3 regions of the Roseateles sp. GW821-FHT09B06 genome follow, and region 1 is predicted to be linked to each of the others. Evidence: predicted binding sites of a transcription regulator. Region 1 holds the regulator's gene; each other region holds the start of a gene.

Region 1 (10,551 bases):
TGCGGGGAGGCGTGATTCTTAGGCCCTGCTGCTGCCAGCTTGTGTCAGCATTGCGGCCCTGAGAAGTTGAATCATCACGACCATGCCCCCGCGTTTCTATGTCGATCAGCCGCTCGCCCAGGCCGGCGAGTTCAGCCTGCCGCCCGCCGCGGCCCGTCATGTCCAGGTGCTGCGCCTGCAGCCCGGCAGCCCGGTGCTGCTGTTCGACGGCACGGGCGACGACTGGCAGGCCGAGGTGCTGGCCATGGGGCGCAGCGAGGTGCGCGTGCGGCTGCAGTCGCGCCAGCCGGTGCGGCGCGAGCTGGCGCAGGCGGTCACGCTGGCCCTCGCGATGCCGGCGAACGACCGCATGGACGGCCTGGTCGAGAAGGCCACCGAGCTGGGGGTGGCCCGCATCCAGCCGCTGATGAGCGAGCGCTCGGTGCTGCGCCTGAATGCCGAGCGGGCCGACAAGAAGGTCGCGCACTGGCAGGGCGTGGCCATCGCGGCCTGCGAGCAGAGCGGGCGCGCCGTCGTGCCGCGGATCGCGCCGGTGCGCACGCTGGCGGCCTGGCTGCAGGACCTGGCCCCGCTCGATGCGCCCCGGCAGCGCCGCTGGCTGCTGAGCCCGAGCGCGGCCCAGCCCCTGGGTGCGCAGACGGCGGCCGACGAGACCCTGGTGCTCAGCGGTCCCGAGGGCGGGCTCGGTCCGGCCGAGGAAGAGGCCGCACGCGCCTGCGGGTTCCTGGCCATGAACCTGGGGCCGCGCATCCTGCGCGCCGACACGGCGCCGCTGGCGGTGCTCGGGTGGCTGGCGCTGTCGGCGGTTCGCTAGGCACCTAGTCGGTGCTCGGCTTGTCCTTGCGGGCCGAGCCGGCCACCAGGTCGAAGCGGAACATGCGGCACTCGATCGGCCCGTTCCACATCGGGATGCGGCGCGATTCCTTGAGCCGCATCTTGCTGGGCAGCTTCATGTCCGGGCACAGCAGCCAGGCGGTCCAGCCGGCCGGATTCTGCGTGTAGGCGCGCTTCCAATGCGCGGCCAGGCGGGGGAAGAAGTCGTCGTCGGCGTCGCGTTGCTCGGAGCCGGAGGCGTCGCGATAGGCCGCGGCCTTGCCGCGCACCTCGATGCGCTCGCCATAGGGCGGGTTCATCATCACGGTGCCGGGCATGCCATCGGCCAGTTGCGGCGCCGGCCGCTCGAGCGCGTCGCCGCCGTTGAACTGGATGTACTGGGCCACGCCGGCGCGCTCGGCATTGCGGCGCGCGAAGTCGACCATGCGGAAGGCCACGTCGCTGCAGTAGATCGGCACGGCCGGCGCATGCTCGCGCGCCTTGGCCGCGGCCTTGATCTGCTGCCAGCGTGCGCGCAGCGGCTGGAAGGGCAGCTGGCGCTCGAAGGCGAAGCGGCGCTGCATGCCGGCGGCCATGCCGCAGGCGATCTGCGCGGCCTCCACCGCGATGGTGCCGGAGCCGCAGCAGGGATCGTGCAGCGCGCCGCCGCTCTCGGGCGTGCCCTTCCAGCCGGCCGCCGCCAGCATCGCGGCCGCCAGGGTCTCCTTCAGCGGCGCGTCGCCCTTGTCCTCGCGCCAGCCGCGCTTGAACAGGGGCTCGCCCGAGCTGTCGACATAGATCGTCGCGTACTCGGGGCCCACATGCATGACCACCGGCAGGTCCGGATAGCGGGTGTCGACGCTGGGGCGTTCGCCGGTGGCGTCGCGCAGCACATCGCAGATCGCGTCCTTGACGCGCAAGGTCGTGAAGTTGAGGCTTTGCAGCGGCGAACGCTGCGCGGTGACGTCGACGCGTATCGTGTTGGCGGGGGTGATCCAGCGCGTCCAGTCGATCTTGCGCGCCAGCGCGTAGATGTCGTCCTCGTGGCGGTAGGGACCGTCGATCAGCTCGATCAGCACGCGCTGGGCCAGGCGGCTCTCCAGATTGAGCTTCATCACCCCGTCGGCATCGCTCTTGACCGCAACGCCACCGCGCAGCGCCTCGACATGGGTCTTGGGCAGGATGGCCCGCACCTCCTCCTCCAGCCAGGGCTCGACGCCGCTGGGGCAGGACAGGAACAGGTGCAGGGTTTCGTTCTGGGACATGGCTGGGGCGCGAGGGTTCAGGCCCGTATTGTCCCAGGTCGGCCGGGCTACATGGTTTTGCGCAAGTTTGCCGGCGCGATCTTGAGCGCCTCGCGGTACTTGGCCACGGTGCGGCGTGCCACCTGGATGCCCTGCTCCTCCAGCATGTTCGACAGCGCGCTGTCCGACAGCGGTTTGGCCGCGTCCTCGGCGGCGACGAACTGCTTGATCAGCGCGCGCACCGCGGTGCTGGAGGCGTTGCCGCCGGCCTCGGTCGACAGGCCGGAGCCGAAGAAATACTTCAGCTCGAAGGTGCCGAAGCGCGTCGCCATGTACTTGGCATTGGTCACGCGCGAGATGGTGGATTCGTGCAGGCCCAGCTCGTCGGCGATCTCGCGCAGCACCAGCGGCTTCATCGCCAGCTCGCCATGCGTGAAGAAGCCCTTCTGGCGCTCGACGATGGCCTGCGAGACGCGCAGGATGGTGTCGAAACGCTGCTGGATGTTCTTGATGAACCAGCGCGCCTCCTGCAGCTGGCCGCCCAGCGGCGTGTTGCTGACGCCGCCGCGCGTGGCGCGCAGGGCCTGGGCGTAGAGCTCGTTGATGCGCAGCTTCGGGGCCACCTCGGGATTGAGCATGACGCGGAACTCGCGCCCCACCTTCTGCACGATCACGTCCGGCACCACCACCTGGGCCTGGCCATGCGCGAAAGGGCGGCCGGGTTTGGGCTCCAGGCCGGTGATCAGGGCCTGGGCCTCGCGCAGCAGGGTCTCGTCGGCGCCGGTCAGGCTCATCAGGCGTTTCAGGTCGCGCTTGGCCAGCAGTTCCAGGTGCTGCTTGCAGATCAGGATGGCCACCGCCTGGGCCTCGCTGCGCGGCCGGGCGCGCAGCTGCAGCAGCAGGCATTCGGGCAGGTCGCGTGCGCCCACGCCGGCCGGCTCCAGGCTCTGCAGCCATTTCAGCGCGCAGCGCAGCCGGTCCAGCAGTTCCTCGCGCGTCTCGGGATCGGCCTCGGGGCCCGTCAGGGCTTCGGCCAGTTCCTCGAGGCTGTCTTCCAGATAGCCATCCTCGTTGAGCGACTCGATCAACACCCGCAGCGCCGCCCGGTCTTCGGGGCTCAGCATCATGCCGGCCAGCTGCAGATTCAGATGCTCCTGCAGGCTCAGCCCCGGGGATTCCTGCTCCGGGCGCTCGCCGTCCTCGTCGCCACCGCTGCCGGAGGCATTGCCGGGCAGTTCGCGGATGCCGTCGAAATCGTCGCGCTCGGTGCCGTTCTCCCAGTCCTCGCGCTCGGTGGTGCCGAAGTCCTCGGCACGTATCTCGTCCTGCGGCGCGTCGGCGTCGGGCGTGCTGCTGCTGCCGGCGCCGTCTTCGGCGCTGCTGCTCTGGCGTGGCTCCGGCATCTCGGGCGGCGGAGCGTCGGCGAACTCCTCGTCGGTCTCCAGCAGCGGGTTCTGCGCCAGCATCTGCTCGACCTCCTGGTTCAGCTCCAGGGTCGAGAGCTGCAGCAGCCGGATCGACTGCTGCAGCTGAGGGGTCAGGGCCAGGTGCTGGCTGAGGCGAACCTGCAGGGAGGGTTTCATCGGCTAGGCCGGGCGCAGGGCCGTCCCGAGGCCGGCCTGCGCCCCCGCGGGGGGCAGTGAACGGAGTGAGCGTGGGGGCTTCATCGGCTACATCCTGAAATGTTCGCCCAGATAGACCTTGCGCACGTCGGCGTTCTCGACGATCTCGTGCGGCGTGCCCTCGGCCAGCACGGCGCCCTCGCTGATGATGTAGGCGCGGTCGCAGATGCCCAGGGTCTCGCGGACGTTGTGATCGGTGATCAGCACGCCGATGCCGCGGCTCTTCAGGAAGCGGATGATGCGCTGGATCTCCAGCACCGCGATCGGGTCGACGCCGGCGAAGGGCTCGTCCAGCAGGATGAAGCGCGGCTGGGTGGCCAGCGCGCGCGCGATCTCGACGCGCCGGCGCTCGCCACCGGACAGCGCCGGCGCCGGGCTGTCGCGCAGCTTCTCGATCGAGAGCTCGCCCAGCAGGCTGTCCAGCGCCTGCCTGATCTGCGCCTTGTCCCAGGCGCGGCCCTGCGCGTCGCGCTGCAACTCCAGCACGGCGCGGATGTTCTCCTCCACCGTCAGCTTGCGGAAGATCGAGGCCTCCTGGGGCAGGTAGGACAGGCCCAGGCGCGAGCGCTGGTGGATCGGCAGGCGCTGCACCGACTGGCCGTCGATGCGGATCTCGCCGGCGTCCGCCCGCACCAGGCCGACGATCATGTAGAAGCTGGTGGTCTTGCCGGCGCCGTTGGGCCCCAGCAGGCCCACCACCTCGCCGCTGTGCACGTCGAGGTGGACGTTCTTGACCACCTTGCGCACGCCATAGCTCTTCTGCAGGCCCTCGGCCTCCAGGCGGCTGACGGGAGCCGTCTGCGGGGCGGCGGCGCTCATGAGGGCTTGCGCGGCAGCAGGGTGATGCTGGGCTGCAAGGTCAGGCCCGGCGCCGAGGCGGCCGGCTCGGGGGCCGAAGCCGCCCGCGGCATCAGCACCACGCGCCCGCGGCCCGCCGGATGCGGCGAGCTCTGGCCGCCCTCGATGCTGAAGACCTCGGAGCGGTTGTCGTAATTGATCACCGCGCCGGTCACCTCGTCGGCCACCGAGGTGCCGCGCACGCGGCGCATCACGGCATTGCCGATGAAGCGCATGGTGTCGGAACGGGTGTCGTACTCGACCTGGTCGGCCGAGCCCTCGATGAACTCGCCGGACACGTCGCGCGCCTGGCGGAAGGTCACCTGCTTGGCCGCGGTGCCGCTGGCGTAGGCCTGGTAGTAGCCATCGCTGGTCTCGCGCACGTCCATGTGCTCGGCGCGCATCACCATGCTGCCCTTGCTGAGCACCACGTTGCCGCCCAGCTCGGTGCGTTGCTTGACCAGGTCCAGCCCGCCGCGGTCGTAGTCGACGATGACGGGTTTGTCCCGGTCGGCCTTGGCCGCCAGGGACCAGGGGGCCCAGCCCGCAGCCAGCAGGGCCAGGGCGGTCAGGGTCAAGCGAAAGGGGAGGGGCTTGATGGTCATTGCGGCACAGTTCTTGCAGACCATTCTAGCCCCGGATTCGGGCGAAGGCGCGTCAAGCCTTGCCGCTGCGCAGGCGTTCGATCAGGAAGTTGCTGGTCTCCAACGCCCGCAAACCCGACTGGATCTCGTTCATCGCCACACCGCCGGTGGCCATCGAGGGCGAGGTCCAGAAGCGGCCGCCGATGCCCAGGGCCGGCACGCCGTCGATCCGGTAGGCCTCGCTGAGCTTCTCGGCCTGCTGGCACTTGGTCTGCACGCCGAAGGAGTTGTAGGCCTCGGTGAATTTCGTGGCGTCCACGCCCAGCGGGGTCAGGAACTCGGTCATGGACTTGACGCTGTCCAGGCCCTTGTTCTCACGGTGGAGGGCGCTGAACACGCGGGCGCGCAGCTCCTTTTCCTTGCCCAGGGCCTCCAGCGCGTAGAACAGGCGCTGGTGCAGCTTCACATTGGCACGGAAGGCCACATGCACATGGCGGAAGCTGACATCGGCCGGCAACTGCTTGATCCAGGCCTCCATGGCCGGCTCGAAGGTATAGCAATGGGGGCAGCCGTACCAGAAGAACTCCACCACCTCGATCTTGCCGGGTGTGGTGGGCAGGGGCTGGGAGAGGCGCTGGTAATGCTTGCCTTCCTGCGGGCCGCCCTGGGCGAGGCCGAGGCCCGGCAGGGCCAAGCCGCCGACCACACCGGCGAGAGCGGAGGAAAAATCGCGACGCTTCATCTGAAATCCTTTGACGACGGGAACTCGACCGGGCGCATCCTAAGCGTTGGCGCTCAACGCTGCACGCGTACGAGATTGGCTTCCATGCCCACGGCCTCGACCCGGCGCTGCAGCGCCTCGGCCTCGTCGCGGCTGTCCAGCGGCCCCAGGCGGACCCGGTAGACCTGGCGGCCGGACTGCTCGCGCTCGAACACCTTGGCGCTGAAGCCCTGCATGCCCAGCTTGGCGCGCTGGGCCTCGGCGTCCTCGGTGCGGGTGAAGGCGCCGGCCTGGACGAAGTAGACATAGGGGTCGCCGGCCGGTGCGCCGGCAGTGGCCGGCGCTGCCGGCTTGGTCGCTGGGGCCGAGGCGGCCGGCTTGGCCGCCATGGGCTGCGCCGCGGGCGCCGGCGTGGCCGCCGGGGCCTCCGCCGGCGTCACGGGGGCGGGGCTGCCCACCATGCCGCTGGCCGCCTTGGCGCCGGGACGGCTGCCCAGGCTGGCGTTGGGGTCCCAGTTGCGGTTGCGCGCGGCTTCCTCGGCGTCCTGTTCGGCGGTGCGCTGCGGCACCTTGTTGACGAAGGGAATCGGCACCTTGGTGATGTAGAGCGCCACCCCGAGGGCGATGCCCAGGCCCAGCAGCAGGCCGACGATCAAACCGAGGACGAAGCCGCCACGCTGGCTGGCCCGGACCTTAGACATGCACTCTCCTCAAAGTCGCTCAATCGGTGGTGGTTTCGGCGGCGGCCGCGTCGCGCGACATGGCCTCCGGCGCGCTGACGCCCAGCACGGCCAGTGCATTGCGCAGCACCTGGCGGGTGGCCGCCAGCAGCGCGATGCGCGAGCGGGTCAGCTCCGGCGCCTGGTCCAGCACGCGCTCGGCCGCATAGTAGCTGTGGAAGGCGCCGGCCAGATCGCGCAGATAGAAGGCCAGGTCGTGCGGCGCCAGGCCGTCGGCGGCCCCGGTCAGCACGCGCGGGTAGTCGGCCAGCTTCAGCATCAGCGCGGCCTCGGTCGGGGCGGTGAGCCGGCTCAGGTCGGCGCCGGCGAGCTGCGCTTCATCACCGCCGGCCGTCACCCAGTTGCGGATGATCGAGCAGATGCGCGCGTGCGCATACTGGACGTAGAAGACCGGGTTCTCGTCGTTCTGCTTCAGCGCCAGGTCGACGTCGAAGGTGAACTCGGTGTCGGCCTTGCGGCTGAGCAGGAAGAAGCGTACCGCGTCGCGGCTGGTCCAGTCGATCAGGTCGCGGGCGGTGACGTAGCTGCCGGCGCGCTTGGAGAGCTTGACCTCCTGGCCGCCCTTCATCACCAGCACCATCTTGTGCAGCACATAGTCCGGGAAGCCTTGCGGGATGCCGACATTGGCCGCCTGCAGGCCGGCGCGCACCCGGGCAATCGTGCCGTGGTGGTCGGTGCCCTGGATGTTCACGCACTTGGTGTAGCCGCGCTGGAACTTGTTGATGTGATAGGCGACGTCGGGCAGGAAGTAGGTGTAGCTGCCGTCGGACTTGCGCATCACGCGGTCCTTGTCGTCGCCGTAGTCGGTGCTGCGCAGCCACAGCGCGCCGCCTTCCTCGAAGGTCTTGCCGGAGGCCTCCAGCCTGGCGACGGTGGCTTCGACCGCGCCGCTGCCGTAGAGGCTGGATTCGAGGAAGTAGTTGTCGAACTTGAGGCCGAAGGCCTGCAGGTCCAGATCCTGCTCGTGGCGCAGATAGGCGACGGCGAACTGGCGGATGCTGTCGATGTCCTCGATGTCGCCGGAGGCGGTGAACTCGCGGTCATCGGCCTTGACGGTCTTCCTGGCCAGGAAATCGTCGGCGATGTCCTGGATGTAGTCGCCGTTGTAGGCCGATTCGGGCCAGCCGGCGGCGCCGGGCTTCAGGCCCTTCAGGCGCGCCTGGGTCGAGGTGGCCAAGGTGGCGATCTGCACGCCGGCGTCGTTGTAGTAGAACTCGCGGGTGACGTCCCAGCCCTGGGTGGCGAACAGGCTGCAGATGGCATCGCCCAGCGCCGCCTGGCGGGCATGGCCCAGATGCAGCGGGCCGGTCGGGTTGGCCGAGACGAATTCGACCATCACATGCTGGCCGTTGGACACCTGCGCGCCGAAGCCGCTGCCGCCGCGCAGCACCTCGGCGACGACGGCCTGCTTGGCGGCGGGCTTCAGGCGGATGTTGATGAAACCGGGGCCGGCAATCTCCAGCGCCTCGACCCAGGTCTGGAAGGCGGGGCGGCGCTGCAGCGCCTCGATCAGCGCCTGGGCCAGCTCGCGCGGGTTCTTCTTCAGCGGGCGCGCCAGCTGCATGGCGGCCGTGCAGGCGAAGTCGCCATGGCTGGCCTGCTTGGGCGACTCGAAAGCGGGCGCCAACTCGGCGCCGGGGCTCAGTTCTTGGATGGCCTCGCCCAGGGCGGCGAGCAAATCCTGCTTGGCTTGAATCATGAGGCGGATTCTAAGAGCCTGTTACTGCGCCCCCGCGACGCGCGCATATGATGGCCGCCATGGTCATGGACTCCAGCTCGCCCACCACCATCCCGCCCGCCGGCGCCGACCTGCCGGCCTATATCGGCAAGTACCGCGTGCTGCGCCGTCTGGGCGAGGGCGCCACCAGCGATGTGTTCCTGGGCCTGGACGAGTTCCAGGGCGTCGAGGTGGCGATCAAGCGGGTGCGCGCCTGGTTGCAGACCAGCCGCAGCGGCCCCGAGGGGCAGTTCGGCACCCGCTTCTTCGCCGCCGAGGCGGCCTTGACCGGGCGGCTTTCGCACCCGAACGTGGTGCAGATCCTGGATGCGGTGCCCGATCCGGAGACCCCCTATCTGGTGATGGAGTACGTGCCGGGCGTCACCTTGAAGAGCTTCTGCCGCAGCGACCGGCTGCTGCCGCTGGATCAGATCGTCGAGCTGGGCTTCAAGTGCGCGATGGCCCTGTCCTATGTGTTTCGCCAGGGCCTGATCCACCGCGACGTCAAGCCGGCCAATCTGCTGGCGGTGCTGGACAGCCAGGGCCAGGTGACCGACGTCAAGGTCAGCGACTTCGGCAGCGCGCTGAACCTGCGCTCGGACGAGACCCAGGTGCACCGGGTCGGCTCGCTGGCCTATATGCCGCCCGAGCAGATCGAGGGCGGCGACGTCGACGGCCGGGCCGACATCTATTCGCTGGGCGCGGTGCTCTACCACCTGGTGGCCGGCCGCGCGCCTTTCGACGCGCCCAGCCAGATGGCCCTGATGCACCAGATCTACCACCAGGCCCCGGCCTCGTTGGTGGGCCAGCGCAGCGGCGTGACGCCGGAGCTGGACGCGGTGGTGCTGAAGGCGCTGGCCAAGCATCCGGGCGAGCGCTATGCCGACTGGGAGGCTTTCGGCCGCGCGCTCTCGGAACTGGTGTCGCGGCAGCTGGTGCCGCTGGCGCGGCTCTACGAGGTCAAGGACTCCGAGCGTTTCAATCTTTTACGCGACCTGGAGTTCTTCGCCGACTTCGGCGATGTGGAACTGTGGGAGGTGGTGCATCGCGCGCGCTGGCGGCGCTACCCGCTCGACTACGCGCTCTACAAGAAGGGCCAGGAGGGCAGCAGCTTCCACATCATCGCCCAGGGCGAGGTGCAGGTGTTCCGCGATGGCGAGTTGGTGGCCACCCTCGGCAAGGGCACCTCGGTCGGCGAGATGGCCTATCTGGCACCCAATCCCGACCTGCGCCGCCACAGCACCGACATCAAGGTCAGCGAGATCTGCACCACGATCTCCTTCACGCCCGAGTCGCTGGGGGGCTTGAGCCCCGAATGCCAGCATCGCTTCGACCGCGCCTTCATCCAGGTGCTGGTGCGGCGCCTGCATGCGGCGCATGAGGCGCTGGCGCATCCCCGTCGCATCCTGTAGACATCCGGTGGCTCGCCGCAGCACGGCGGTAAACCGAGCTTGAGCGGGCCGCGTTGCTGTGTTGGAATCGACGCGGCATCCGCCGACCCCAACCATGCTCTAACAATCAGGAAGGAGCCCTCACCATGAAGCACCTCATCGCCCTGCTGGCCCTGGCCTTCGCCGCCGTCGGCGCGGCCCATGCCGACGACAAGAAGCCGACCGAGCAACAGAGCAAGATGACCAGCTGCAACAAGGATGCCGGCGAGAAGAAGGGCGACGAGCGCAAGGCCTTCATGAAGGAATGCCTGTCCGCCAAGCCCGCCGCCACGGCCGCGGCCACCGGCACGCCGCAGCAGGAGAAGATGAAGACCTGCAATGCCGACGCCAAGGGCAAGACCGGCGACGAGCGCAAGGCCTTCATGAAGGAATGCCTGAGCAAGAAAGCCTGAACCCTTCGGGCTTCATGCAGCAACAGCCCCTCGCGAGGGGCTGTTGTCATTTCAGCGCGTGCCGATGCCGCGGGCCAGCATCACCGCGGCGATCGGGATCAGCATCAGCAGATGGGCCTGCAGCATGATGCGAGCGCGCGTGCTCTTCACCTCGGCCTCGGCCGGCAGGGCGCCGCTGGCATCCAGGGCCTTGACCCAGCGGCGAAAGCGCAGCGTCGGCTGGATCGACAGCAGGCCGATCACGATGAACAGGCCCAGCTTGGCATGCAGCAAGGGCTGACCCCAGTACCAGGCGCCGCCCTTGAAGCCCCAGAAGGCGCGCGCCAGACCGGTGGCCAGCACGGCCATGGCCGTGGCGCCGTAGATCGCATCCAGCCGCGCCAGCCGCCGCACCACCGCGGCATTCATCCATTCCATGCGGCACAGCGCC
Region 2 (10,551 bases), on a different contig from region 1:
TGGCTGCCGACGATGGCCGCATTGGCCATGTCCGCATTGCCGGCGCGCGAGGCCGCCAGCAGGCCGACGATCAGGCCGGCCGTGGCCAGCAGGCTGTTGCGCGCATCGCCGGCCAGGCGGCGCGCGATGTGACGCTGCGTGACGTGGGACAGTTCATGACCCAGCACCGAGGCCAGCTCGTCCGGCGCGCCGGTCATCGCGATCAGGCCCAGGTGCACGCCGACGAAGCCGCCAGGCAGCGCGAAGGCATTGACGCTGCGGTCGCGCACCAGGAAGGTTTCCCAGGCAAAGCGCCCGCCGGTGTCGTCGCCGATCTGGCCCAGCTGCTTGGCCGCACCCACCAGCGGATCCCACAGGCGCTGCACATATTCCAGCAGCAGCGGGTCGTCCAGATAGTCCGGATCGAGCCGGATCTGGCGCATGATCTGGTCGCCGAAGCGGCGCTCGTCATTGACGTCCAGGTCCTGCGATACCGAATCGCCCAGCGCCGGCAGATTGACCTGGGCATGCAGCGGCGCCACGAGGCTCAGGGCGGCGGCGAGAGCCACCGCCAGACGGCGGGGCCGGTTCATCAGAGGGGTCAACGGAGGTCTCCGGAAAACGCGCGGCGAAGAAGGCTCACGGCTCACTATGATGGCAGGGCTTTCGTTGCCCGATTATTGCCGGCCCCAAGACCATGAACTCACCGCTGACTCATTTTGATGCCCAGGGCCAGGCCCATATGGTGGACGTGGGGCAAAAAGATGTGACGCACCGTATCGCGCGCGCGGCCGGCCGCATCCGCATGCAGGCCGCCACGCTGGCGCTGATCAGCAGCGGCACGGCCAAGAAGGGTGACGTGCTGGGCGTGGCCCGCATCGCCGCGATCCAGGCGGCCAAACGCACCGCCGAGCTGATCCCGCTGTGCCATCCGCTGCCGATCACGCGCGTCGCGGTGGATTTCGAGATCGATGCCGCGGCGAACGCCGTCGTCTGCACGGCGCAGGTCGAAACGCTGGGACGCACCGGCGTCGAGATGGAGGCGCTGACCGCCGTGCAGATCGGCCTGCTCACCATTTACGACATGTGCAAGGCCGCCGACCGCGGCATGGTGATGGGCGAGATCCGGGTGCTGGAGAAGCAGGGTGGCAAGTCGGGCGACTGGTCGGCCGGCTGAAGTCAGCGCCCGCCGCCGGGGCGGAACGGGCGACTGGTCGGCTGAGGTCCGAGCCCAGCGACTTCAGCGCATTTCCTCGAACGAATACTCGCGCGACGGGGCCTGGCACTGGAAGGGCTCGGGCGCGCCGGCGGCGCGCGGCTGCTCGCATTCGGCCAGCCAGGCATCGCCCTCCCTGCTGCGGAACTCGCGCAGCCGAGCCACCACATAGCGCGCCCGGTCCAGGTCGCCGGTGGCATGGAGCGACTTGGCCCAGGCCATCATCAGGCGCACGTCGATCAGGTTGTGGGCCGTGCGCCGCGCGGCCGCCAGCGCAGCGGGGCCGGGTGGCAGGCTGGTGGCTGCCGCATAGTCGGCCTGGGTGGAGAAGAAGGTGCTGCGCTGGCCGCGCTCGATGCGCTGCTCCAGCAATGGGGCGCCGGGCGACGGCACATAGATGTCCACCACATGCAGATAGTCCCAGACGGCATAGACGCTGCCCAGCACCAGCAACGCGCCGACGCCGCGCGGCAGCCAGGCGGGCAGCCGTCCGGCCGGCGCCGCGTTGGTCTCGCCACCCAGCGCCATGCCGAGCGCGAAGGCCGTCGGCAGCAGGAAATAGGCGTACCAGAGCGGGTACTCCAGCAGGCTGTGCAGGCCGATCATCAGCACGATCATGAAAGCGCAGCGGCGCAGCACCGCATCCTCGCCCTGCGCCCGTTGGCTGGCCCGGAACGCCTGCCACACCGACCAGGCCAGCAGCCCCAGCACCAGCAGCCCGAGCGGCCAGCCCAGCTCCACCAGCAGCTGCATCGGCAGATTGTGGGTATGGTCGAAGAAGGCCGTGGGACGGCCCGGAAACGGCGTCATGGTCCAGGCCAGATTGAATTCGCCCCAGCCCACGCCGGTCCAGGGGTGCATCTTCAGCAGGGTCCATGCGTTGCTCAGGATGGCCAGACGCGACGGCGACCCGGCTCCCTCGGCCAGGCGCGACTCGGCCCCGAAGGCATGATCGCCGGCATGGGCCCAGGCCGACAGCAGGCCCCAACTGAACGCCAGCATCAGCGGCGTGGCCAGCAGCGCCCAGCGTGAGGTACGCGCCAGCTTGCGGTCCAGCAGCCCCCAGGCGGCCAGCAGCAGCACACCCAACATGCCGGTGCGCGAGGCACTGAGCACCACGCCGAAGATCAGGCCGAACAGCAGCACCGGCAGCAGCCAGGCCCGGCGCCGGCGGCCCGCCGCATCCAGCCAGACGGCCGCCACGCAGGACCACATCAGGAGGCTGGCCAGATGGTTGGGCTGACGCAGATTGCCGACCGCGCGGCCGGGGATGCCGGAGCGGGCGATGATCTGACCATCCGCCCAGGCGGGCGCGAACACCTGCACCAGGCCCACCGCCAGGCTCAGCAGCCCGGCCAGCAGCAGGCCCCAGCAGAGGGCTTCGAACCACCGCCGCCGCGCCGCCTCATCCATACCCTGGGCGCTCGGCAGGAGCAGCAGCAGCGCCGCGACTATCGGGCCGCTGGAGCATAGAGCCAGCGACAGTGGAAGCTCGGCCCACAGCCGAGACACCCAGGGCGCAGCCAGCAGCAGCGCCAGCGCCCAGACTGCCCCCCCCCCCTGCAGGCGTGGCCGAGAAGCCGCCACGATGATCGGCACCAGCCCCCAGCCAACCAGAGCGGCCAGCTGGTTGAACAAGGTGGCCGAAGGCGTGAGGTTGTAGGCCAGCAGCGGCGGCAGGGCGCAGGCCAGCAGCACAATCGGCAGCGGTGGCGGGCTCGGTTTTTCGGTAGCGGTCAGCATGGGGGCGAATCATCACATGCCGGGGATTGACTTCAAGCAGCCCTTGTAGCGTGCGGCCAGTAGGGATCAGCACGCCTTCATGTGCCATGCCTCCCAGTTACCGGAAATCGCGATATGTAAAGGCCTGGGTGGCCGGGATACATTGGAACGGCTTCGTCCCCGACCCCGCGTCCGGCTTGTCGCACTCTGCAAGCCACCCGTTCAGATAAGGCTCATGAAAATCGCGAAGACGCTGTACGAGGTACCTTGCCCGCTCCACATCCCCTGCCGCATTCAGCGTCTCTGCCCAAACCTTTAGCGTGCGAGCATCGATGAGCAGATGTGCCGCCCGTTGGGCCGCCGGCAAGGCCTCGGGTGTTCCAGGGTAGCTAGCGAGGTAGAGTTGATCGGCCCAGGTACTGAAAAGCCACGACGTCTGACCCCGCTCGATGAGCGTCTTCATGGGCGCCACATAGGGCAATACGACCCGCATATAGTCTGCCCATACCGCTACTCCGGTGGCCAGCACCCAGGCGCTGGCGTAAGTCAAGGTGCGCGCCGGCACGGCGACGTTCTTCGAGCACGCGAGCGGCCGCATCTTCGTGCCGCCCCCCGCGTTGCCACTGCACATGCCCAGCAACAGAGCCGTGGGAAGCAGAAAGTAGAAATACCAAAAAGGGTACTCCAACATGCTGTGCCAACCAACGATGGTCAGCATGACCAGGGCACAGCGCAAGGCCACCCCTTCGGGGCCCTTCTCGCCCAAGACCGATCGAATGGCCGCACACAATGACCAGCACAATGCTGCCAACACGCTCAAGCCGAGCGGCAGGCCCAGTTCGACCAACAAATGCAACGGCAGGTTGTGCGCGTGATCGAGAGACGACGAGCGGCGCCGCGGAAAGTCGGTCAGCGCCCAGCCAAAATTGAACTCACCCCAACCCAGCCCGGTCAGCGGACTGCGCCGGATCAGCTCCAGCGTGTCCACCCATATGTACCACCGAGAGGGCGAACTGGCCCCCTCGGCGAGCCGAACTTCACCGCCGAAGATCTGGCCACTCCAGTGCGCCCAGACATCGGTCAGAAACCAGCAACCCAGCATCAGCAAGGGAGCCGCCATCAGGACTCGGCGCGCGAACGGCGAAAGTCCGCGATCGACGAGGCCCCAGACGGCCAAGATAACGAGGCTCACGTAGCCGGTGCGCGAAGCCGTGAGGACCATCGCCCAGATGAAAACCGTCATCAGCAGGCCTGCCACCCAGCGCCGCAGCCGCGCCGATTCGGCAAGCCAGAGCGTCGCCACGCAGGACCAACACAACAAGACAGCCACATGGTTGGGTTGGCGCATATTGCCGACCGCGCGGCCCAGGAGCCCCGTGCGTGCGATCCAATCCCCATCGGCCCAGGCCGGCGCAAAGACCTGGATGAAACACACCACGGCCAGCGCCACCCCCAGCACAAGCCAGCCCAGCGATATCTGCGCGAACAAGGTCTCCGCATGCCCGGCGGCACGGCTGGCCATGCCGACAGCAAAGAGCACCAGGGTGGCAAGCAGAGAACCGGCCGAGATGAGTGCCAAAGAACCGGGCAAGCCGGCCCATAGGACAGAGCCGAGGATGCCGACGAACAGCAATAGGCAGGTCACCAGGAGCGGCAGGGCCGGCCGCAACAACACGGGGCGAATACCGACCGCCAAGGACGCACAGATTGCGACCGCCGCCCAGCCCACCATGGCACTCACCTGATTCGCTGCACTTGACAGCGGTGGCAAGACATAGCCGATCATGGGCGGCAGGGCGCAGGCCAACACGGCCAGCAGCCAGGGAATGCCTTGACGCCAGCTTGAGGACCACGGGAATGGGCGGCCAGCAAACGAAGAGGTCAGCATTGGGGCTCCATTCATCCGGCAAACCGTGTCAAGTGCCGCTTTCCATGCAAAAGACGACCCCGAGGGTCGCCTTTGTATCGAACACCATGTCCACTCTGGGCATGGTTCGCGCCAACCAGCGCTTAGGTCTTCGGCATGTACTTGGTGTCGACCGTGCCAGTGATTGCCCAAGTGCATTGGGCCCCGGTCACGCAGGTCGCCGTGTAAATGACGGTCTTGGCGTCAACGGCTGCATTACCCGTGCCTTGCATCGTGACCGTCACGGTTCCAGCGGTATCGCTGGTGCCTGCGGCCGTCACCGATGCCACGTACTTGCTCGTAATGCTGGCTGCGGCGGCGAGCCCCAGCGTCGCATTCGTGGCGTTGTTCAGCACACCTTCATTGAAGGCAAGAGCCAATGCAGTGCGGGCCGTCGACGAGACGCTCGCGGCTTCAGAGACCTTACTCTTCAGGGTGTAGTCCTGGTAGGCCGGCAGGGCCACCGCAGCCAGGATGCCGATGATCGCCACGACGATCATCAGTTCGATCAGGGTGAAACCTTTTTGGACGTTGCGCTTGATGCTCATGAGGACTCCTGCGGGTAAAAAGTGAGAGGTAGGGGAGGAACGCTTCCTCTATATGCAGGGGCCGTGCCAGCCTGCCCCAGCGCCTTGGCGCGTGACAAACATCACGAACACGGCGCCTCCAGGACAACCCGGGTGACATTTTTGGTCAGCCTTCGCGGCGCATTTTGTTCGCGGGCCTGCGAGCCGACCATTTTTGTCAGTCGATCGGGCTTCGAGTTCAGAAGCTCAGCACCTGCCCCGCCCGCAGCGCAGCAATGCGGTGCGCGCTGGCCAGGCCGGCGATCTGGGTCATCACGGCACCATCCTCGCCCGGCTTGATGTGGGTGATGTGCACGTCGACCGCTCCGCCCAGTTGGCTCAGCTCGCTGCCGAGCGCGGTGGGGCAGAGATGGCGGCTGACGCGCGCCAGTTGGCGCTCTTCGTCGCTGAAGGCGGTTTCGATCACCAGATGCGCCACCTTGATCTCGGCCAGGCGCCGCCACAGCGCCGGGTTGGGTCCGGTATCGCCGGTATAGACCCAATGGCCCGCCGCGCCGCCGTCGACCGCGAAACCGCAGGCGGGAACCGTGTGCTCGGCGCTCAACACCTCGATCTCGCGCTCGCCCAGCCGCAGGCGCTGGCCGATCTCGAAGGGCCGCAGCGTCAACACCGGATGCTCGGCACTGGGCAGGCGGGTGAAGTCGGGCCAGATGACGCCATTGAACAGGTGCAGGCGCAACGCATCCAGGGTGGGTGCCAGGCCATGCACCTCGATCGGCGGCCGCCCGTCCTGGGCGCGCTGGCGCAGCACGGCATCGGCCAGCAGGGGGATCGCCAGCACATGGTCCAGATGGGAATGGCTGAGCAGGATGTGGTCGATGCGCGCGAGCGCGTCCAGACTCAGATCGCCCACGCCGGTGCCGGCGTCGATCAGCACATCGTCGTCCAGCAGGAAGGCGGTGGTCTTGCAGCCGGCGGCAATGGCGCCGGAGCAGCCCAGGACTTTTATTTTCATGCGCAGCGCGTTGTAGTCGAGCCTGGGCTCGTGGAGCACGGACTCCAATTTACGCGCCTTGCCAGGGGGTGCAAGCTACCTAATGCGCGTTTTGGCGCGTTTTTCAGCCGTTTGCAGGAGAAGCTTGCGGCCGCGTGACATGCTGCACGCGGCCGGACGACTCAAAGGCCGGGCTGGACAAACTGCATTTGCGTGCCGGCCAGCTCGATCACATCGCCGCTCTTGAGCGCGATCGACTCGCCGGTCAGCGGCACGCCATTGACGCTGGGCCGTGCGCCCCCCTCGACGTGGGCGAACACATAGCCACTGGGGCGCTTGGTGATGGAGGCCACCTGCACGCCGGGCTTGCCCACCGTGGTGACCACCTTGGTCAGGCTGACCTCGCGGCCCGCCGCAGCTCCCGTCAACACCTTGATCGTGGCAGGCGTCGCGGCACTGGCCGGCGCACTCAGGGCACCGAAGGACGAAGGCAGGCCGAAACCGCTGGGCGTGGCCCCCGGCTTCAGGATCATGGTCTTCTCGTAGTCCACGCCATCGGACAGCAGGTACTTGATCTTGTACTTGCCCACCTCGACGATGTCGTTGCCGGCCAGCAGCTGCTTCTTGATCGCCTTGCCGTTGATATAGGTGCCGTTGGTGGAGTTCAGGTCTTCGATGAAGACGTCGGCTCCCACCATCTGCAGCACGGCATGCTCACCGCTCACCGCCAGGTTGTCGATCACGATGTCGTTGTAGGGCCGACGACCGAGCGTGGTCTTGTCCTTGGTGAGCTGTACCTCCTTGATCACCACCCCGTCGAGCGAAACCACCAGTTTGCCCATGCTTGACCTCAGTCCTATTGTCTCGTTGGTGTACCGGCCGGGTCCTTGCGCAGATATCGGCGCTCCCGTCAGCGCCGACCGAACGGCCACCAGGTCCGGCTGACAGGTTTGGCGCGACCCTCCGCACGAGCCAGCACAAGCGCAATATTATCCTTGCCGCCCATGTCATTGGCGGCGGCAACCAGGGCTTGCGCCGCTTCGGACAGCGAAGGGTGGTTTATCAGCAACTGCGCGAGTGCATTGTCGTCCAACATGTCGGACAGTCCGTCCGAGCACAGGAGGATCAGGTCACCCGGCTGGATCTCGTGCTGATGCAGTTCCAGCATCACGGCATCCTCCACCCCCACGGCGCGGGTGACGAGGTTGCGGTTGCTGGAAAAGGCGGCCTCCTCCGGGGTCAGCAGGCCGGCATCGAGCTGCTCCTGCAGCAGGGAATGATCGCGCGTGATCTGGCTCAGTTGGCCGTTGCGCAGGCGATAGGCACGCGAATCTCCGACATGACCCAACAGCAGCACATCCTCACGGAACACCGCCAGCACCAGGGTCGTGCCCATGCCCGCATAGCGCGGATTGGTGTTGGCCGCATTGAAGATCGCGCGATTGGCGTTGTCCACGCAGATGTCCATCGCCCGCCGCACGTCGGCCGGTGCGGCCTGGCTGCCCGCCTCCTTGAGCCAGCGGCCCAGCTCCGCTTTGACGAAGCTGGTCAGCATCTGGCTGGCGACCTCGCCGGCGTTGTAACCGCCCATGCCGTCGGCCAGCACGGCCAGGCCCACCGTCTCGTCCAGCGCCACCGAGTCCTCGTTGTTGTCGCGGGCGCGGCCGACATCGGTAGCGCTGAAGATCTCCACGGTCATGGCGAACTGGAATTAGAGAGGATCCGGGGGATTTTGCCCCGGTTCCACCGGATCCAGGCGCTCGGTGCGCGCGAACGGGTCGGCGGTCGTGAAATCCTGACCGGGTAGGGCCAGGTCTTGCCTTGGCAGCAGGGCCAGCACGGCATCCAGATCCTGGGCCATCTGCCCGCCATCGGCATAGCGCAGCTCTGGGCGCTTCTCCAGCGCCAGGGCCAGCACCAGGGCCAGCGCCTCGGGCAGCGCCGGGCGGTAATGGCGCACGTCGGGCGGCGCCTGGTTGGCGATCTGGTACATCAGGGTCGCCATCGACTCGGACTGGTGCGGCAGATGGCCCGTCAGCAACTGGTAGAGCATCACGCCCAGCGAATACAGATCGCTGCGTCCGTCGACCTGCTGGCCGGCCAGTTGCTCGGGCGACATGAAGGACGGCGTGCCCAGCACCAGGCCGGTCCGCGTGCGGCTGCCGTCGGCGATGCGGGCGATGCCGAAGTCCATGATCTTCAGCGAATCGGCACCGCCGGCGCCGGCGCGCTCCAGCATCACGTTGCTGGGCTTGATGTCGCGGTGCACCACCCCCTGGGCATGGGCATAGGCCAACGCCCGCGCCAGGCGGGCCCCCAGGGACAGCGCCTCGCGTACCGGCAGCAGGGCACCGGTGCGGGTGAAATGGCTCAAATCCTGGCCCGGCGCGTATTCCATCGCGATCCAGGCATCTGCGCCGGCCTGGCCGGCATCCAGCACGCGCAGGATGTCGGGATGCTCCAGATGTCCGGCCGCGCGCGCCTCGCGCATGAAGCGCCGGCGCACGTCGATCAGGTCCTCGGCCGCAAACTCGCGCTGCAGCGCCAGGCGCTTGATCGCCACCCGGCGGCCGCTGGCCTTCTCGATGGCGAGGTGGACCACGGCCATCGCGCCGCGGCCGAGTTCGGCGCCGAGTTCATAGCGCTCCAGGCCTTCCCCTCGGGCATCCTGGAGCAAGGACTGGGGCTGGGTGCTCGGCTGCGTATCCCCGGCGATGCTGGCATTGCCGGCGTCGCCGCCGCGACCCAGCAGGCGCCGCCAGAAGCCGACCCCAGCCATGGTTCCGGATCAGGCGGCCGCGCCGCCCTTGCGTGCCGCCATCAACTTGCCGGCTGCCAGCACCAGCAGGGCGCCGACCACGCCGCAGCCGTAATACAGCGCCGGCAGCACCTCGGTCGAACCGGGCTTGTCGCCGGCCTGGCTCGGCACCCAGCTGGACAGCGCCGGGTCGCCCACCATCATGGTGCCGGCGATCCAGCCCAGCAGCATCGCGCCCAGCGTGATCACCATCGGGAAGCGGTCCATCAGCTTGATCACCATCTGGCTGCCCCAGACGATGATGGGGATCGAGACCAGCAGGCCGAAGATCACCAGCGGCATCTGATGGTCGCCGCCCGCGCCTTCGGCGGCACCGGCGATCGCGATCACGTTGTCCAGGCTCATCACGAAGTCCGCGACGATCACGGTCTTCACGGCGGCCCAGAGCTTGTCGCTGGCCTGGATATTGGCATGCTCGTCGTCATGCTCGGGCAGCAGCAGCTTCATGCCGATCCACAGCAGCAGCAGGCCGCCCACCAGCTTCAGGAAGGGCAGCTTCAGGAGCGTCAGCGCGAAGAAGATCAGCACGACGCGCAGCACGATGGCGCCGGCCGTGCCCCACAGGATGCCCTTGGTGCGCTGGACATCGGGCAGCTTGCGGCAGGCCAGCGCGATCACGACCGCGTTGTCGCCGCCCAGCAGGATGTCGATCATGATGATCTGGCCGACGGCAAGCCAGAACTCGGGACTGGTGAGCATGTCCATGGGAACTTTGCGTTGAGTTGGTTTCCGCGGCCCGCGACGGACGGACTATAGCCGGGCCTCCAGCGATTGCAGACGCCAAAACAAAAAGGGGCCGATGCCCCTTGATGCCCGGCCGCAAAAGGCTGCGGCCGGATTGTGCGCTGCGGCAGGCCCGGCGCCGATGCGTGGATTTACGCATCCGGCCGGGCCGCTCGCCGGGCTCGGTTTACAGCAGGCCCTTGAGCAGCTTGCCCATTTCCGAGGGGTTGCGCGTCACGGTGAAGCCGCACTCTTCCATGATGGCGAGCTTGGCATCGGCCGTGTCGGCGCCGCCCGAGATCAGCGCGCCGGCGTGGCCCATGCGCTTTCCGGGAGGGGCGGTGACGCCGGCGATGAAACCGACCACCGGCTTCTTCATGTTCAGCTTGCACCAACGGGCGGCTTCCGCCTCGTCCGGGCCGCCGATCTCGCCGATCATGATCACGGCGTCGGTGTCCGGATCGTCGTTGAAGGCCTGCATCACGTCGATGTGCTTCAGACCGTTGATCGGGTCGCCGCCGATGCCGACGGCCGAGCTCTGGCCCAGGCCGATCTCGGTCAGCTGCGCCACGGCTTCATAGGTCAGCGTGCCGGAGCGCGAGACCACGCCGATGCGGCCCTTGCGGTGGATGTGGCCGGGCATGATGCCGATCTTGATCTCGTCGG
Region 3 (10,551 bases), on a different contig from region 1:
GCCCCGGACCGCTTCGTTCCCAGCCTGATGCTGCGCCCCGCCTGGGACGAATACCGGAACCGGCTGCGCGCCCTGCCCGGCCTCCTGGGCGAGGCGCTGTGGCAGAGCCTGGCGCGCGGGCGCTCGGCGCTCTCGGCCTTCGAGCGCCTGGGCCGCGCCCTGCCGACCGGCCTGCTGTCGGGCGACGCGCTGGCGGCGCAGCTGCGGCAGCAATTCAGCCTGCCGGGCCGCAGCGACGATTTCCGCCAGCTCCGGCACCGCCTGGTGCTGGTCGCCACCGACCTGGACAGCGGCGAGGCCACGCCCTTCGGCATGCCGGGCCTCGACCATGTGCCTGTTTCTCGAGCGGTGCAGGCCAGCGCCGCGCTGCCGGGCCTGTTCCCGCCGGTGGAGATCGACGGCCGCCACTATGTCGACGGCGCCCTGAAAAAGACCATCCATGCCTCGGTGCTGCTGGACGAGGGGCTGGACCTGCTGATCTGCCTGAATCCGCTGGTGCCCTTCGAGTCCGGCGAGACCGCGGGGCCGCAGCGCTCGCGCATCCCGCGCCTCGCCGACGGCGGCCTGCCCCTGGTGCTGAGCCAGACCCTGCGCGCGCTGATCCATTCGCGGCTGGAGCTCGGCCTGAAGCGCTACGAGCTGAGTCATCCGCAGACCGACATCCTGCTGTTCGAGCCGGATCCGCGCGATGCCGAGATGTTCCTGGCCAACACCTTCAGCTATTCGCGCCGCCGCCATCTGGCCGAGCATGCCTACCAGGCCACGCGCGCCGCGCTGTGCGCGCGCCGCGCCGAGCTCGCGCCCAAGCTGGCCCGGCAAGGCCTGACCCTCGACGAGGCGGTGCTGGGCGACCCGCGGCGGCGCCTGCTGGACCTGCCGCCGGCCCCGCTGGTGCCGCCGACCACCGCGCGCACCGAGCAGGCCCTGCAACGCCTGCGCGACAGCCTGGATCTGCTGGAGCAACGCCTGGCGGCGTGACCTGCGTCACGCCGCGCGCGACCAACCCCTGCACGCGGGGGGATGGCCGCGCCAGGAGGCGCCGCAACAATGCCGGCCATGCAGCGCGCAAGCGCGGCCGAAGACAAGAAGCAGTTTCGTCGCCGGGACCGCCTGCCGGAGCAGAGACCGCAGACGCCGACGACCCGGGGGCGCCATGGCCATCGCCGGCCTGGCGCTCCCGTTCTTTCCGCCTCCCCGCCGGGACTTCAGGCCAGATAGCGTGCCTGCAGATGGGCCTTGAAATGCGCCGGGTTGAGCGCCGCCTCGCCGCTGGCGCGGCGCACCAGCTCGGGCGTCTCCCAGCGGCTGCCCTGGCTCCAGATCTGGGCGTTCAGCCAGTCGAACACGGCGCCCAGCTCGCCGGCGGCGATCCTGGCGTCCAGGTCCGGCAGCGCGCGGCGCATCGCGGCGAACCATTGCGCCGCGTACATCGCGCCCAGCGTGTAGCAGGGGAAGTAGCCGAACAGGCCGGCGCCCCAGTGCACGTCCTGCATGGCGCCGTCCCTGAAGTTGCCGCGCGTGTCGATGCCCAGCAGCTCCATCATCTTGGCGTCCCACAGCGCCGGGATGTCCTCGCATTCGATCTCGCCCTCGATCAGGGCGCGCTCGATCTCGAAGCGCAGGATCACGTGGGCCGGGTAGGTCACCTCGTCGGCGTCGACGCGGATATGGCCGGGCACGACGCGGGTCATCAGCCGGTTCAGGTTCTGCGCCGCGAAGGCCGGCTGCTCGCCCAGGTGCTTGACGACCAGCGGGCTCAGGAGGCCGGCAAAGGCCGGGTGGCTGCCCAGCTGCATCTCGAAGGACAGGCTCTGGCTCTCGTGCAGGCCCATCGAGCGCGCACGCGCCACCGGCAGGCCCATCCAGGCGCGCGGCAGGTTCTGCTCGTAGCGGCCATGGCCCGTTTCGTGGATGGTGCCGGTCAGGCTGGGCAGGAAGCTGTCCTCGCGGTAGCGCGTGGTCATGCGCACATCCTCGGGCACGCCGCCGCAGAAGGGATGGGTGCTCTCGTCCAGTCGGCCGGCCTCGAAGTCGAAGCCCATCAGCTTCATCGCATCCAGGCCCAGCGCGCGCTGTGCCGCGGCCGGGAAGCGGCCCTCGGGCACCAGCACGGTTTCCTGCAACTGGCGCTCCTGCGTCTGCCGGATCAGGCCCGGCAGCCACTGGCGCAGATCGCCGAACACGCGCTCCACCTCGGCGCCGCGCATGCCGGGCTCGTACTGGTCCATCAGGGCGTCGTACTTCGACAGCCCGCCGTCCTCGGCCAGCAGGCGCGCCTCCTCGCGGGCGAGGCGCACCACCTCGCGCAGGTTCTCCAGATAGCCGGCCCAGTCGTTGGCCGGGCGCTGGCTGCGCCAGGCATGTTCGCAGCGCGAGCTGGCCAGACTCTTGGCCTCCACCAGGCTCTGCGGCAGCGCATTGCTGCTGCGCCAGGCGCGGCGCATCTCGCGCAGATTGGCACGCTGCAGCTCGTCCAGGCTCTCGCCCTCGGCGGCCTCCAGCAGCGGCTTCCAGGCCGGCTCGGTGGCCTGCTGGTGCAGCAGCCCCCCCATCTCGGCCAGCGCCAGCGAGCGCGCCTCGTTGCCCTTCGCGGGCATATTGGCCGCCTGGTCCCAGGAGGCGATGGACTGCAGATGGGCGAGGCGGTGCATGCGCTGGTGGCGGCGGCACAGATCGTCGTAGGCGGGGGTGTTGCTCATGGATGAATGGGGCTGATCGGCACGCCGGGTGGGCGCGGCCGCATTGTCAGCGATTCAGTGGTTCGGAAATATCCAGAGCAGGACCGCGGTCATGCCGATATAGCGGACCAGCTTGCCGATGCCCATGTAGAACAGGCAGGGCCAGAAGGGCAGGCGCAGCCAGCCGGCCAGCGCGCACAGGGGGTCGCCCACCAGGGGCAGCCAGCTCAGCAGGCAAGCCCTGGCACCGAAGCGCTGCAGCCATTGCAGCACGCGGCGCTCGCGCGGCGGATGGTGGGCCGCGCGCTCGTAAAGCCGTTCGGCGCCGTAGCCCATCCACCAGCTGATGCCGCCGCCCAGCGTGTTGCCCAAGGTGGCGACCAGCACCGCCGGCCAGAACAGCTCGGGGTTGAGCTTCACCAGCCCGAACACCGCGGGCTCCGAGCCCATCGGCAACAGCGTGGCCGACACCAGGGCCACGACGAAGACCGCCGGCAGACCCAGCTGTGGCAGCGCCAGGTATTCCAGCAGCGCGGCGATCAGGTCTTGCAGCCAGGCTTCCATCGTCGGCATTATCCCCAGGGCGGAGGTCGACCCGATGCGATCGCGCTCCCGGACGCCTGGCCCGATGCCCCCCCCGGACGACAAGAACAGCCGGCTCTGGATGCGCCGGAATCCGCGGTCGCCGTGGCGCAGGCCCGGCCCCCGGAGACGCCCAGGAGGTATACTCTTGCCTCTTTTTTGAGCAGACTTCCCTCCCCCTCCCATGCATATCGGCCCCCATGAGCTGCCGAACCGCTTGTTCGTGGCGCCGATGGCCGGCGTCACCGACCGGCCGTTCCGTCAGCTGTGCAAGCGCCTGGGCGCCGGCTATGCGGTCTCCGAGATGGTGACCTCGCGCAAGGATCTGTGGCACAGCCTGAAGACCTCGCGCCGCGCCAACCACGAGGGCGAGACCGCGCCGATCGCGGTGCAGATCGCCGGCACCGACGCGGCGATGATGGCCGAGGCCACCGCCTACAACATCGCACGCGGCGCCCAGATCATCGACATCAATATGGGCTGCCCGGCCAAGAAGGTCTGCAACAAATGGGCCGGCTCGGCCCTGATGCAGGACGAGCCGCTGGCGCTGGAGATCATCGAGGCCGTGGTGGCCGCGGCGGCGCCGCAGGGCGTGCCGGTCACCCTGAAGATGCGCACCGGCTGGTGCGCGGCCGAGAGGAACGCGGTGGCGCTGGCGCGCCGGGCCGAGGCCGCCGGCGTCGCGATGGTCACCGTGCATGGCCGCACCCGCGAGCAGGGCTACAAGGGCCTGGCCGAGTACGACACGATCCGGGCCGTGAAGGCCGCGCTGCGCATTCCCGTGGTGGCCAACGGCGACATCGATTCGCCGCACAAGGCCCGCGAGGTGCTGACCCATACCGGCGCCGACGCGATCATGGTCGGTCGCGCGGCCCAGGGCCGGCCCTGGATCTTCCGCGAGATCGCGCATTTCCTGGCCACCGGCGAGGAGCTGCCGGCGCCACAGGTGGGCGAGGCGCGCGACTGGCTGATCGAACATCTGGACGACCATTACCGCCTCTACGGCGCGCTGACCGGCATGCGCAGCGCGCGCAAGCACATCGGCTGGGCCGTGCGCGCCCTGCCCGGCGGCGAGGCCTTCCGCCAGCGCATGAATCTGCTGGAGAGCTGCGAGGCCCAGGTCGAGGCCCTGCGCGGCTTCTTCGGCGCGCTGGGCGACGCGCATGAGCGTCTGCCCTATCTGGCGCTGCCGGCGGCCAATGACGAAGATCAAGAAGACGACACAACAAGCACAACAACAAGGTTAATGGCATGACGCCCAAGCCCATCGATACCGTGGTTCGCGAGAACCTCGAAGCCTATTTCCACGACCTGGACGGCGAAGAGCCCCACTCGATGCACGAGATGCTGATCAAGCTGGTCGAGAAACCGCTGCTGGAGATGGTGATGCAGCGCACCGGCGGCAACCAGAGCAAGGCCGCCGACTGGCTGGGCATCAACCGCAACACCCTGCGGCGCAAGCTCACCGACCACAAGCTGCTGTGAACGAACTCCCGAAACTCCCGAGAACTCCCGAGACCCTCGCCATGAGCCAAGTACTCACCGCCCTGATCTCCGTGTCCGACAAGACCGGCATCCTCGAATTCGCCCAGCAACTGCACGGCCTGGGCATCAAGCTGCTGTCGACCGGCGGCACCGCCAAGCTGCTGGCCGATGCCGGCCTGCCGGTCACCGAGGTGGCCCAGCACACCGGCTTCCCCGAGATGCTGGACGGCCGCGTCAAGACCCTGCACCCGAAGATCCACGGCGGCCTGCTGGCGCGCCGCGACCTGCCCGAGCATGTGGCCGCTCTTCAAGAGCATGGCATCGCCACCATCGACATCCTGGCGGTCAACCTCTACCCGTTCGAAGCCACGGTTGCCAAGCCCGGCTGCACGCTGGAGGACGCGATCGAGAACATCGACATCGGCGGCCCGGCCATGGTGCGCAGCGCGGCGAAGAACTGGAAGGACGTCACGGTGCTGACCGACGCCGCGCAGTACGCGGGCGTGCTGGCCGAGTTGAAGAGTGCCGGCAAGACCAGCGACAAGACCCGCTTCGCCTGCTCGGTCGCCGCCTTCAACCGCATCGCCCAGTACGACGCCGCGATCAGCAACTACCTGAGCGCCCTGGCCGAGGACGGCACGGTGAGCGCCTTCCCGGCCCAGATGAACAGCAGCTTCATCAAGGTGCAGGACCTGCGCTATGGCGAGAACAGCCACCAGAGCGCCGCGCTCTACCGCGACCTCTACCCCGCCCCCGGCGCGCTGGTGACGGGCAAGCAGCTGCAGGGCAAGGAACTGAGCTACAACAACATCGCCGATGCCGACGCGGCCTGGGAATGCGTGAAGAGCTTCGACGGGACCGGAGGGACCCATGGTCCCGCGGCCTGCGTGATCGTCAAGCATGCCAACCCCTGCGGCGTGGCCGTGGCGGCCAGCGCCGCCGAGGCCTATGCCAAGGCCTTCAAGACCGACCCCACCAGCGCCTTCGGCGGCATCATTGCCTTCAACCGCGTGGTGGACAAGGCCGCGGCCGAGCTGGTGGTCAAGCAGTTCGTCGAGGTGCTGATGGCGCCCGGCTTCACCGAGGAGGCCAAGGCCATCTTCGCGCCGAAGGTCAATGTGCGCCTGCTGGAAATCGCCCTGCCGGCCGCCGGCGGCAAGACGCCCTGGGAGCAAGGCCGCAACGCGCAGGACAGCAAGCGCGTCGGCTCCGGCATCCTGATCCAGAGCGCCGACAACCATTTCCTGAAGCCGGCCGACCTGAAGGTCGTCACCACGCTGCAGCCCACGCCGCAGCAGCTCGACGACCTGATGTTCGCCTGGACCGTCGCGCAGTACGTCAAGAGCAATGCCATCGTGTTCTGCGGCGACGGCATGACCCTGGGCGTCGGCGCCGGCCAGATGAGCCGCATCGATTCGGCCCGCATCGCCTCGATCAAGGCCGAGAACGCCGGTCTGAGCCTGACGGGCTCGGCCGTCGCCAGCGACGCCTTCTTCCCGTTCCGCGACGGCCTGGACGTGCTGGCCGACGCCGGCGCTTCCTGCGTGATTCAGCCCGGTGGCTCGATGCGCGACGAGGAGGTGATCGCCGCCGCCAACGAGCGCGGCATCGCGATGGTGCTCACCGGCGTGCGGCATTTCCGGCATTGATCCGGCACGGCGGAAGCCCCGCGCCGAGCCCCTGCGGATTCGGCGCCGGCTTCCGCAAGACCTGACCCTGTCGGCCCGCTTTACACCTTGAGGCCTCGGCCGCCCGCTCCGGGCCGGCCCATGCCCCTGAAATCAAGGACTTGCCTCACAAGGCCCGGTTTTTGCTTTTGCCGCCCCTGCGTGCGCATGCCGCGGAGGAAAGATGATGATGAAAGAAAGCAAAACAATGAGGGTCCAACAACTGATCAGGGCCGCGGCCCTCGGCGCTCTGGCCCTGTGCGGCGGGCTGGCTCAGGCGAGCCCGGTCACGTTCACATTCAGCAGCAGCGGCGTCATTTCGATCCCCGATTCGGGTCCCGCCACTCCCTATCCCAGCACGATCAATGTGGGCCAGTCCCTCACGATTCTCGATGTCAATGTCGGCCTGCTCGGCCTGAGCCATTCGTTCCCCGACGATCTCGACATCCTGCTGGTCGGCCCTGGCGGACAGACGGTGCTGCTGATGAGCGATGCCGGCGGCAGCAATGACGTCGGCGGCCTGAACCTGACGTTTGACGACGAGGCGGCGGGCTCGCTGCCCGATAGCGCTCAGCTGACGGCGGGCAGCTACAAGCCGACCGATATCGGCGCCAGCGAAACCTTCCCTGCCCCCGCCCCGGCCGGCCCCTATGGTTCGTCGCTGTCGGCCTTCGACGGCGGCCTGTCCAATGGGAGCTGGTCGCTGTTCGTGCGGGACGACGCGGCGGCTGATATCGGCCGCCTCGCGGGCTGGTCGCTGACCCTGACCTTGGATGACGGCGGCAACAGCGTGCCGGAGCCCACCAGCCTGGGCCTGGTGGGCGTGGCACTGCTGGGCCTCGCCGCCACGCGGCGGCGCCGCCGAGTCGGGCCGCAGGGTAGCCTCGCAGAGTAGAGCCCCCCCTCTAGCCAAGGGCCACTCCCCTTGGCGTTCCGGCGCCCAGCAGATAGCCTCGGTTCCACAAGACCGAGGAGACTGCTTGGACCACAGCCCGAACGAGCGCCTGCGACTCTGCCTGGAGTCGCAGCGCAGCGCCTTCCTGGCCGACCCGATGCCCAGTCTGGCGCTGCGGCGCGAGCGCCTGCAGCGCGTGCTGGACATGACGCGCCGGCATGCCGAGGCGCTGGCCGCCGCGATGGCGCAGGACTTCGGCCATCGCTCGCGCCACGAGAGCCTGCTGGCCGACATCTTCACCGTCGAGTCCGGCGCGCGCCACGCGATCCGGCACCTGCGCCGCTGGATGGCCATCAAGCGCGCCCCGACCGCCCTGCATTTCCTGCCCGGCCGCAATCGGCTGATGCCCCAGCCGCTGGGCGTGGTGGGGATCGTCTCGCCCTGGAACTATCCCTACAACCTGGCGCTGAGCCCGGCCGTGGCGGCTCTGGCGGCCGGCAACCGGGTGATGATCAAGCCCTCCGAGCTGACTCCCGCCACCTCGGCCCTGATGGCCCGGATCGTCGCCGAGCATTTCGCGCCCGACGAGATGGCGGTGCTGACCGGCGACGCCGAGCTGGGCCGCGCCTTCAGCGCCCTGCCCTTCGACCATCTGTTCTTCACCGGCTCCACCGCGGTGGGCCGGCTGGTGGCCCAGGCCGCGGCGCAACACCTGACCCCGGTGACCCTGGAGCTGGGCGGCAAGTCGCCGGCCGTGGTCGACCGCAGCGCCGACCTGGCGCTGACGGCAGAGCGCCTGGCCTTCGGCAAGCTGCTCAACGCCGGCCAGACCTGCGTGGCGCCCGACTATGTGCTGGCGCCGCGCGAGCTGGTGCGGCCGCTGGCCGATGCGGTGCTGGCAGCGATGCGGCGCCTGTACCCGCGGATCGCCGGCAACCCGGACTACACCGCCATCGCCACGCCCCGCCACCATGCGCGGCTGCAGGGCCTGCTGGACGAGGCGCGGGCGCAGGGCGCCACCCTGCTGCGCAGCCACGACGAACATCCCGGCGACCGCCGCCTGGTACCCACCCTGCTGCTCGACGTGAACGAGGGCATGGCCGTGATGCGCGAGGAGATCTTCGGCCCGCTGCTGCCCATCCTGGCCTACGAGCAGCCGCGCGACGCGATCGCCCTGATCAATCGCCATGAACGCCCGCTGGCCCTGTACTGGTTCGGCCGCGACGCTGCCGCGCGCGACCTGCTGCTGAGCCAGACCCATGCCGGCGGCGTGACCGTCAACGACTGCATCTGGCACCTGGGCCAGGAGGACCAGCCCTTCGGCGGCGTCGGCGCCAGCGGCCATGGCGCATACCACGGCGTCTGGGGCTTTCGCACCTTCAGCCACCTGAAGCCGGTGTTCCATCAGCCGCGCTTCGCGGGCACCAGGCTGTTCCATCCGCCCTACGGCAAGACCTTCGAGCGCCTGCTCGGCCTCTTGAAAAAAATCACCTGAGGCCGGCTGCGATGGAAACCGACTACATCATCATCGGCGGCGGCTCGTCCGGCGCCGTGCTGGCCGGCCGGCTCAGCGAGGACGCGGACTGCCGCGTCACCCTGCTGGAGGCCGGCGGCCGCGGCGACAACTGGGTGGTCAAGACGCCCTTCGCCGGCGTGCTGCAGGTTCCCAGCAAGCTGAACAACTGGGCCTTCGAGACCGTGCCGCAGGCCGGGCTGAACGGCCGGCGCGGCTACCAGCCGCGCGGCAGGGTGCTGGGCGGCTCTTCCGCGATCAATGCGATGGTCTACATCCGCGGCCACCGCAGCGACTACGACGCCTGGGCCGCCGCCGGCAACCCCGGCTGGGGCTTCGACGAGTTGCTGCCCTACTTCATCCGCGCCGAGAACAACGTGCGCTTCGGCGCGCCCTGGCATGGCCAGGATGGTCCGCTGCGCGTCGGCGATCTGCGCACCGACAGCCCGCTGCATGAAGCCTGGCTGGAGGCGGCCCGCGCGCAGGGCTACCCGGTCGTCGAGGATTTCAATGCGGCGCGGATGGAGGGACTGGGCGTCTACCAGGTCACCCAGTTCGAAGGCGAGCGCTGGAGCGCCGCGCGCGGCTATCTGCATCCGCACCTCGGCCAGCGCGCCAACCTCGACCTGCAGACCGACACGCGGGTGCTGCGCATCCTGATCGAAAACCGCCGCGCCGTCGGCGTGGAGGTCCTGCAAGGCGGCATCCGACGCACGTTGCGCGCCCGCCGCGAGGTGATCCTCAGCGCCGGCGCGCTGCAGTCGCCGCAGCTGCTGATGCTCTCGGGCATCGGCGACGGCGCGGCGCTGCAGGCCCTGGGGCTTGCGGTCGCCCACCACCTGCCCGGCGTGGGCCGCAATCTGCATGATCACCCGGACTTCGTGTTCGGCTATGTCTCCGACAGCCTGGACACGGTGGGCATCTCGCTGAAGGGCGGCGCGCGCCTGCTGAAGGAGATCGACCGCTACCGGCGCGAACGCCGCGGCATGATCACCAGCAACTTCGCCGAATGCGGCGGCTTCCTCAGCACGCGGCCCGGCCTGCCGGCGCCCAATGTGCAGCTGCACTTCGTCGTCGCGCTGGTGAAGAACCACGCACGCGAGCTGGGCCTGGGCCACGGCCTGTCCTGCCACGTCTGCCTGCTGCGCCCGCAAAGCCGCGGCAGCGTGCGCCTCGCCGCCGCCGACCCGCTGGCCACGCCCCTGATCGACCCCGCCTTTCTGCAGCACCCGGACGATGTGCGGCAACTGATCGAAGGCTACCGGCTGACCCGCGACCTGATGCGCGCCCCCAGCCTGAAAGCCTACTGGACGCACGAGATCTGGAGCCGCGAGGCCCAGGTGGGCGATGGCGATGCCGAGATCGAGGCCCTGCTGCGCCAGCGCGTCGATACCGTCTACCACCCGGTGGGCAGCTGCAAGATGGGCCCCGGGGGGCGCGACCCGCTCGCCGTCGTCGATGCGCAACTGCGCGTGCACGGCATCGAGAGCCTGCGCGTGGTCGATGCGTCAGTCATGCCCCAGGTGGTCAGCGGCAACACCAATGCCCCGGCCATCGCGATCGGCGAGAAGGCGGCAGACCTGATCCGCGGCCGCGCCGCGCCCCGGCCCGCCGCCACCGGAGCAGCCGCTCAAGACCTGGCCCTGCCGGTCTGAAGGTCCGGATACCGCCCCGCCGGCTCCGGGGATAATCGCGCCCCATGTCTCTTGCCGAATTCACCGGCCTGTTCCT

Evidence for each region. Region 1 encodes sigma-54, which starts transcription at its own class of promoters, with help from an activator protein. Its sites were predicted from a motif close to TGGCANGNAANCTGCTTT; they were not measured.
Region 2: a site for sigma-54 is predicted at 5,423-5,440, ahead of AC07OQ_RS02045 (pilin). Genes of this name have one in related genera too.
Region 3: a site for sigma-54 is predicted at 6,545-6,562, ahead of AC07OQ_RS09345 (PEP-CTERM sorting domain-containing protein). Genes of this name have one in related genera too.

What each region holds. Positions count from the first base shown of each region.
Region 1 is NZ_JBWKPM010000040.1:2,871-13,421, forward strand. It holds gene AC07OQ_RS22770 (16S rRNA (uracil(1498)-N(3))-methyltransferase) at 83-814, shown strand; gene AC07OQ_RS22775 (THUMP domain-containing class I SAM-dependent RNA methyltransferase) at 819-2,078, opposite strand; gene AC07OQ_RS22780 (RNA polymerase factor sigma-54) at 2,126-3,640, opposite strand; gene lptB (LPS export ABC transporter ATP-binding protein) at 3,728-4,498, opposite strand; gene lptA (lipopolysaccharide transport periplasmic protein LptA) at 4,495-5,121, opposite strand; gene AC07OQ_RS22795 (thiol:disulfide interchange protein DsbA/DsbL) at 5,174-5,842, opposite strand; gene AC07OQ_RS22800 (SPOR domain-containing protein) at 5,896-6,522, opposite strand; gene argS (arginine--tRNA ligase) at 6,542-8,260, opposite strand; gene AC07OQ_RS22810 (serine/threonine-protein kinase) at 8,320-9,690, shown strand; gene AC07OQ_RS22815 (PsiF family protein) at 9,816-10,121, shown strand; gene AC07OQ_RS22820 (DUF2214 family protein) at 10,173-10,551, opposite strand, start outside.
Region 2 is NZ_JBWKPM010000002.1:37,697-48,247, forward strand. It holds gene AC07OQ_RS02025 (M48 family metalloprotease) at 1-572, opposite strand, end outside; gene moaC (cyclic pyranopterin monophosphate synthase MoaC) at 677-1,156, shown strand; gene AC07OQ_RS02035 (PglL family O-oligosaccharyltransferase) at 1,220-2,938, opposite strand; gene AC07OQ_RS02040 (PglL family O-oligosaccharyltransferase) at 3,036-4,805, opposite strand; gene AC07OQ_RS02045 (pilin) at 4,928-5,371, opposite strand; gene AC07OQ_RS02050 (MBL fold metallo-hydrolase) at 5,589-6,365, opposite strand; gene AC07OQ_RS02055 (FHA domain-containing protein) at 6,527-7,186, opposite strand; gene AC07OQ_RS02060 (Stp1/IreP family PP2C-type Ser/Thr phosphatase) at 7,255-8,043, opposite strand; gene AC07OQ_RS02065 (serine/threonine-protein kinase) at 8,056-9,123, opposite strand; gene AC07OQ_RS02070 (TerC family protein) at 9,133-9,867, opposite strand; gene sucD (succinate--CoA ligase subunit alpha) at 10,073-10,551, opposite strand, start outside.
Region 3 is NZ_JBWKPM010000008.1:52,363-62,913, reverse strand. It holds gene AC07OQ_RS09375 (patatin-like phospholipase family protein) at 1-978, shown strand, start outside; gene AC07OQ_RS09370 (carboxypeptidase M32) at 1,206-2,699, opposite strand; gene AC07OQ_RS09365 (YqaA family protein) at 2,754-3,242, opposite strand; gene dusB (tRNA dihydrouridine synthase DusB) at 3,445-4,515, shown strand; gene AC07OQ_RS09355 (helix-turn-helix domain-containing protein) at 4,512-4,745, shown strand; gene purH (bifunctional phosphoribosylaminoimidazolecarboxamide formyltransferase/IMP cyclohydrolase) at 4,787-6,394, shown strand; gene AC07OQ_RS09345 (PEP-CTERM sorting domain-containing protein) at 6,597-7,307, shown strand; gene AC07OQ_RS09340 (coniferyl aldehyde dehydrogenase) at 7,393-8,802, shown strand; gene AC07OQ_RS09335 (GMC family oxidoreductase) at 8,814-10,475, shown strand; gene AC07OQ_RS09330 (lysophospholipid acyltransferase family protein) at 10,520-10,551, shown strand, end outside.